DNA from 3 places in the Streptomyces sp. NPDC017993 genome. Region 2 is predicted to be linked to each of the others. Evidence: riboswitches for the same ligand, from Rfam matches in the RefSeq annotation. Region 2 holds a riboswitch; each other region holds the start of a gene.

Region 1 (2,191 bases), on a different contig from region 2:
CCAGGGTGCGGCGGCCCGTTCGCGTGCGGAGCGCGGCGCGACGTCCGCGCCGGTTCAGCTCACCCAGTCCTTGAGCGCCTCGGTTTCGAGCGTGATGTTCACCGGGTCCGGCAGGTGGAGCGACTTGCCGAAGGGGACGGTGTGGACGTTCTCGTAGCGGTCGGCGTCGGGCCGGCTGTAGACCGTGACGTGGTGGGCATCACGGTCCACCAGCAGAGAGAGCGGGATGCCGGTCTCCGCGTACGCACGGGGCTTTTCCACCCGGTCCCGCTGGTCGGCATCGGGGTCGTGGGAGGCGACCTCGACAACCATCAGAACCGGGTCGGGGCCGGCCCATTCGCCCTGGCCGACGAAAGCATCCATGGGCGCGAGCGTCCCGTCCGGGCGGGCACGGCCGCTTCGGTACGTCTGCACCTTCAGGCCCTGGCCGGGCGTCGAGCCAGAGCTCGGGCCGATGCTGCATACAGACACGGGTAAGCCACTGGATGATCCGCCCGTGGTCCCCGTCCGGCATGGGCTTGCTCCTGACCGTCCCGTCGATAAGTTCCCACCGCGCGCCTTCCTCCAGGCGGGCGAGTATCCGAGCGGCCTCTTCGAAATGCTCGGTGCCCATGATGTGCGGCCGGTCGGCAAGCGCGGTCATGGAACCTTCTCCCTCTGTCATCAACGGAGCGGGAGACGTAGGAAGCCGATAGCCGAGCGCACGGACAGACACCGCTTGATCACTCTCAACTCACTAGATATGGGGGTGCACACGAGAAGCCACCACCACATGTATGCTCGTGCTCGCTGTCGCCGCAGGGGAATCCGGTGCGAATCCGGAACTGTCCCGCAACGGTGTACGAGCACGCCCATAAGGCCCCAAAGCCCTACCGGCGCGCCCGTGGAGTCCGAAGACCTGCCGACGGTACGCCCGCACCGCCATCGGTGCGGACGTCGATACGTCCGGGCCCCGTGGGATGGGCCGGTGGACGCCGCGCGGTGTGCCCGCGCATCCCGACATTCCGGGGTGCCGCATGCCCGCGCGCGCCCGTCGCGCCCCTCCCTCCTGGCCCCCGCCGAGTGAGGGAGAGCATCACGTGACCATCGCGCCAACGGAGCCCGCGTCAGACGCCGAGGTCGTGCAGTCCGCGCCGCCCGCCCCCGCCGACCGGGACGGCCGTGCCGAGGACGGCCCCGGTGTGGCCCTGCTGCGCACCCTGACCGAGCTGACCGAGGACCTGACCGCGACCGACCCCGGCAAGGTGGCCGCCGCCGCCCTCCGCGGCCGCCACGCGGGCTCCGACGAGGCCGAGTTGCGCTCACTCGCGATCGAGGCCGCGGCCGGTCTGATCGGTGACGAGCCGCAGTACTCCCGGCTCGCGGCGCGGCTGCTCACCCTCGCCATCGCGGAGGAGGCCGCGGGCCAGGGCGCCACCGCGTTCTCCGCCTCGGTGGAGGTCGGTCACCGCGAAGGTCTGATCGCCGACGCCACCGCCGCGTTCGTCCGCACCCACGCCGCCCGCCTGGACGCCTCCGTCGACAAGGCCCTCGCCGACGGCGCCGACGACCGCTTCGGCTACTTCGGCCTGCGCACCCTGCACTCCCGCTACCTCCTGCGGCACCCCACCACCCGTCAGGTCATCGAGACACCACAGCACTTCCTGCTCCGGGTGGCCTGCGGTCTCGCCGAGAACGACTCCACGGCCGCGCTGGACGACGTCGCCGAGCTGTACCGCCTCACCAGCTCACTGTCCTATCTGCCGTCCTCCCCCACCCTGTTCAACTCCGGCACCCGCCACCCGCAGATGTCCTCGTGCTATCTGCTGGACTCCCCGCTGGACGAACTCGACTCGATCTACGACCGCTACCACCAGGTCGCCCGGCTCTCCAAGCACGCCGGCGGCATCGGTCTTTCCTACTCCCGGATCCGCGCACGGGGGTCGCTGATCCGGGGCACCAACGGCCACTCGAACGGCATCGTGCCGTTCCTGCGCACCCTGGACGCCTCGGTCGCGGCGGTGAACCAGGGCGGCCGCCGCAAGGGCGCCGCCTGCGTCTACCTGGAGACCTGGCACGCCGACATCGAGGAGTTCCTGGAGCTGCGCGACAACACCGGCGAGGAGGCCCGCCGTACGCACAACCTGAACATCGCGCACTGGATCCCGGACGAGTTCATGCGCCGCGTCGAGGCGGACGCCGACTGGTCGCT
Region 2 (2,191 bases):
CGCAGTTCCTGCGGCAGCGTGGCGTACCAGCGCTTGTAGTCGGCGGCGGGGATGCGGACGGGGTTGCGGGCGAGCTGCTCCTCGGTGAGCCACTCCTGGTCGTGGCCGCCGGCCTCGATCAGGGCGTAGATCAGCTCGTCTCCGTCGCCGGAGACCAGGCCGGGGACCTCTTCGCCGCCGAAGTCGTAGCCGTCCGCCTGCAGTCGGCGCAGCAGGGCGACGGCGCTGGCCGGGGTGTCCAGGCCGACGGCGTTGCCGATGCGGGAGTGCTTGGTGGGGTACGCGGACAGCACCAGCGCGAGGCGCTTGTCGGCGGCGGGGATGTGGCGCAGGCGGGCGTGGCGCACGGCGATGCCGGCGACCCGGGCGGCCCGCTCGAGGTCGGCGACGTAGACGGGCAGCCCGTCCTCGTCGACCTCCTTGAAGGAGAACGGGACGGTGATCAGCCGGCCGTCGAACTCGGGGACGGCGATCTGGGAGGCGGCGTCCAGCGGGGACAGCCCCTCGTCGTTCTCCTCCCAGGCGGCCCGCGACCCGGTCAGGCACAGGGCCTGGAGGATCGGTACGTCCAGGGCGGCGAGCGCGCCGGCGTCCCAGGACTCGTCGTCGCCACCGGCCGATGCCTCGGCGGGCTTGGTGCCACCGGCGGCCAGGACGGTGGTGACGATCGCGTCGACCGGCCGCAGGGCGTCGATCAGTTCCGGCTCGGGCGCGCGCAGCGAGGCGACGAACAGCGGCAGCGGGCGGCCGCCTGCCTGCTCGATCTGACCGCAGAGCGCGTCGACGAAGCCGGTGTTGCCGCTCATGTGGTGGGCGCGGTAGTAGAGCACCGCCACCAGCGGTCCTTCGATGTCCGTACGGGCGTCCGGCCGCTCCAGCTGTCCCCAGCTGGGGGCGGGCTCCGGCGGCTCGAAGCCGTGGCCGGTCAGCAGCACCGTGTCGGACAGGAAACGGGCGAGCTGGTCGAGGTTGGCGGGGCCGCCGTGCGCGAGGTAGGCGTGCGACTCGGCCGCGATACCGACCGGGACCGTGGACGCCTCCATCAGCTGGGCGTCGGGGGCCTGTTCACCGGTGAGGACGACGACCGGGCGCTCCTGCGCGAGCAGCAGGTCCAGGCCCTCCTGCCAGGCGCGGATGCCGCCGAGCAGACGGACGACGACCAGGTCGGTGCCCTCCAGCAGCGCGGGCAGCTCGTCGAGGTCGAGGCGGGCGGGGTTGGCGAGGCGGTACGGCACGGGGCCGGCGGCGGCGCGGGCGCTCAGCAGGTCGGTGTCGGACGTCGACAGCAGCAGGATCACAGGGATACACCTCGCGAGATCTCACGGGTCACGCCCTGCGGCCCGGTGGTTGCGCGGAGGCGCGGGGGCCGCCCCCCGGAAGATTGCAGCATGCGGCGTCAGGCCTTCCTCGGGGTCCGCGCCCCGGGCGGTAGGAGGACGGCGGGAGTTCCTGGCTCACCCGTGGACCGGGTTCACAGTGGCGGGACCGCGCCGGATTCTCACCGGGCTTCCTCCCTTGGCGCCGTCGCTGGCGTCCGGCGGATCAGCAGACCCACCGACCTGCATAGTAAGGGCTGCGTGGCGGGCGGGGGAGAGCGCCTCCGGGCCCGCCCGCGCGGGCCCCGCCCCCGGTCCGCCTCCCCCGGTCCGCCCTTGCCCGACGTCGGTATGCTCGCCGCCATGCCGCCCTCCCCCTCGCTCCGGCCCGCTGCGGCCGCACCGCCCCTCCGGGAACGCGGTGACGCCTGCCCGGGAACGCTGCGGCTGCACTCCGCCGACGACGGCAGCCTGGCGCGAGTCCGCCTGCCCGCAGGCGACTTGACCGCCCGCCAGGCATCCGCGCTGGCCGACGCCGCGGAGCGCCTCGGCGACGGCCACCTCTCCCTCACCTCCCGCGGCAACGTGGAACTGCGCGGCCTCGCGGACGACTGCGGCCAGGAGCTGGCGGAGCTGCTGCGCGACGCGGGCCTGCTGCCCTCGGAACGCCATGAGCGCGTCCGCAACATCCTGGCCTCGCCGCTCGCGGGTCTGGACCGGCGCACCCCGGCTGACGTGCGGTTGTGGGCCCGCCGGCTGGACGCCCTGCTCTGCGCGAGCGCGTCCGCGACGGCGCTCTCCGGCCGTTTCCTCTTCGTCCTGGACGACGGCAGGGGCGATGTGACGGCGCTCGGTGGTGATGTGAGGTTGGTCGC
Region 3 (2,191 bases), on a different contig from region 2:
GCGCTGCTCGTGGTCGCGCAGCCGCTGCTGTCCGACTGGATCGCCCGCCTGCCCTACACCCGCGCCCTGCTCCTGGGCTTCGCCGCGCTGGCCCTCGGCATGGGCACCCTCGCCGTCGGCTCTCCCACCACCATCCTGGCCGGAGCCCTGCTCATCTGCCTCGGCGAGATCGTCCTCTTCCTCAAGAACGATCTCGAAGCCCTGGCCCGGTCCCCCCGCCCACCCGCCGTCGTCTTCGGCCGTCAGCGGCTGGCAGCCGGAATCGGCGCGTTCGTCAGCGGCATCGCGGGAGGAGAGGGCTACGCGCTGGCCGAGCGGACCGGCCATCCCGGCCTCTTCTGGACAGCCGTCGCCGTGCAGTGCGCACTACTGCCTCCGCTGCTGCTCCGCTTCCTGCGCCGCCGACACCCCTGCACAACAGCCAACTCGGACCACCCGGCCGCGGCGCCGACGCATTGAACCTGCGCCATGGCCTTCAGTCGAGAGCACGGGGCCAGGGAGCTCGGGGCCGGTCATGCGCGCGTCTTCTTGTCGTTGAGGACGCATTCGCCGCATGTCCCCATGCCCGGAACGCGGTAATAGAGGCAGCAGTTGTGGCGGCGGTACTCGAGGGGGCTGACGGTGAACACGCCCGCGCTCGCGAGTGGCTCCCGCGTCAGCAGGGCACTCGCGAGCGGGACGGGCGAACACGGGGCGTCGGGGACGCGAGCCAGCAGCGTCTGCAGGGCGCCGACGAGCGCCGATGCCGCGTTGCCCCGCAAAGCGTGCGGGGACACCCCGGTAGCGCGTCGTACGGCGTCGCCCAACGGCAGCAGATTGCGCACGACGACGGTCCGGTGGAGCACGTCGGGCGCGTCATCCCCCGGGGCTTCCCCTGGTTCGGGCAGCCACAGCTCGATGGGGCCGGTCTCGGGGGCCCGCCACCACAGCCGCTCGGGCGCCAGGTCGGGTACCCGGCCGGTCAGCGCGGTGGTGGCCAGGGCGACGGACCACAGACGGGCGGCCGTGCCGATGTGCAGGGTGGAGGCGGCCACCCTGGCCTGGTCGGTCCCCAGCCGCCGCCCTAGGGCGCGTACGTACCGATCCAGGGCGTCGTGGTCGGTGTAGAGGTCGGTCAGGGGACGGAAGCGTTCGGCGTCGCCTCGTGGTCCGCAGGAGATGGCGAAGTACGGTCCGACGGTGGAGACTTCGGCCAAATCCTCGGCGGTCACCACGTGCGTACCGGCCGGTTCGGTGCGCGGAACGAGGCGTAGTGGACGATGTCCTCGGCGCCGCGGGAAGCGCCGGTCCCCCTCGACGCGGACCGGGCAAACGACCTGCGCTTCTTCGCCCCCACCGCGGGCCGGCCGCCCCCTCCCCACGAAGGAACGCAGGCCGTACACCAGCCGAGGCACGCACGCGAGCACACGAATGCCACCATCCTCTCTCGGGGAGATCCGCCCCGGTTTGCCGAGGTACGACGGCGTGAGTCTCCTGACTCGGGTGCGACGCCGCCCCCGCCGCCGGCCCCACAAGAAGGCCGTGGCGGTGGCAAGTTGGCTCCCCCCTCACAGTGGCGGTACCGTGCCGGATTCTCACCGGCTCCTCGTTCCGCCGTCGCGGGTCGGACGGCAGCATCCCAGAAAACCCCGCGCCACGCACCAGAGCCGTACCGGCCATGGGGGACCTCGTCCGAGGCACCCTGTCGCAACGCGGCAAGCGGCTCTACGTCCTGCGCGACGGTGAAGTCACCGCCTCAGGCCCGCCGGGCGAGGGCTCGCTCCGAAGCTGCCGGCCGTCGTGTACGGGGTGGCGGGCGAGGTCACCGCCCACCCTCGCACGGGCGCACCGCAGGTGATGCTCCTCCCGGGGGGATCCGCTCGACCGGCTGTGGCGAGGGCGGGTGGCTTGCGACGATGCTTGACGATCCGGTTCTGGTCAGCGGCCCTCTGGGGGAAGAGCTAAGAGCGGCACAGGCGCAGATTCACGATGCGCTCCGGATGGGGGAACGGGCCGACGAGAGGATCGCCTGGGATCTGAAGGACGATGGCGGTACCCAAAGGAACGCCTTCAACGTCCGGGTACATATGGGGCGGAGGCTCAGCCCCAAGGAGATGCTGCGTCAGTACCAGGTCACTGACGATCCGGAAGGCATGACCACGTACTTCGGGGAGGACGTCACTCAGGGCGAGGCAGACATCCTTTCCGAACT

The links. Region 2 has a riboswitch for cobalamin ahead of cobN (cobaltochelatase subunit CobN). Riboswitches for the same ligand answer to the same signal wherever they lie in the genome.
Region 1: linked by a shared signal. The riboswitch ahead of ACH4FH_RS24435 (ribonucleoside-diphosphate reductase subunit alpha) and the one ahead of cobN (cobaltochelatase subunit CobN) in region 2 are both predicted to bind cobalamin.
Region 3: linked by a shared signal. The riboswitch ahead of ACH4FH_RS29440 ((2Fe-2S)-binding protein) and the one ahead of cobN (cobaltochelatase subunit CobN) in region 2 are both predicted to bind cobalamin.

What each region holds. Positions count from the first base shown of each region.
Region 1 is NZ_JBIRGO010000013.1:188,828-191,018, forward strand. Features, by position in the region: partial or broken gene ACH4FH_RS24430 (Uma2 family endonuclease) at 55-643, opposite strand; cobalamin riboswitch at 760-921, shown strand; gene ACH4FH_RS24435 (ribonucleoside-diphosphate reductase subunit alpha) at 1,080-2,191, shown strand, end outside.
Region 2 is NZ_JBIRGO010000002.1:392,968-395,158, reverse strand. Features, by position in the region: gene cobN (cobaltochelatase subunit CobN) at 1-1,298, opposite strand, end outside; cobalamin riboswitch at 1,423-1,555, opposite strand; gene cobG (precorrin-3B synthase) at 1,680-2,191, shown strand, end outside.
Region 3 is NZ_JBIRGO010000019.1:1,363-3,553, reverse strand. Features, by position in the region: gene ACH4FH_RS29445 (MFS transporter) at 1-459, shown strand, start outside; gene ACH4FH_RS29440 ((2Fe-2S)-binding protein) at 513-1,211, opposite strand; cobalamin riboswitch at 1,446-1,628, opposite strand; gene ACH4FH_RS29435 (DUF6973 domain-containing protein) at 1,896-2,191, shown strand, end outside.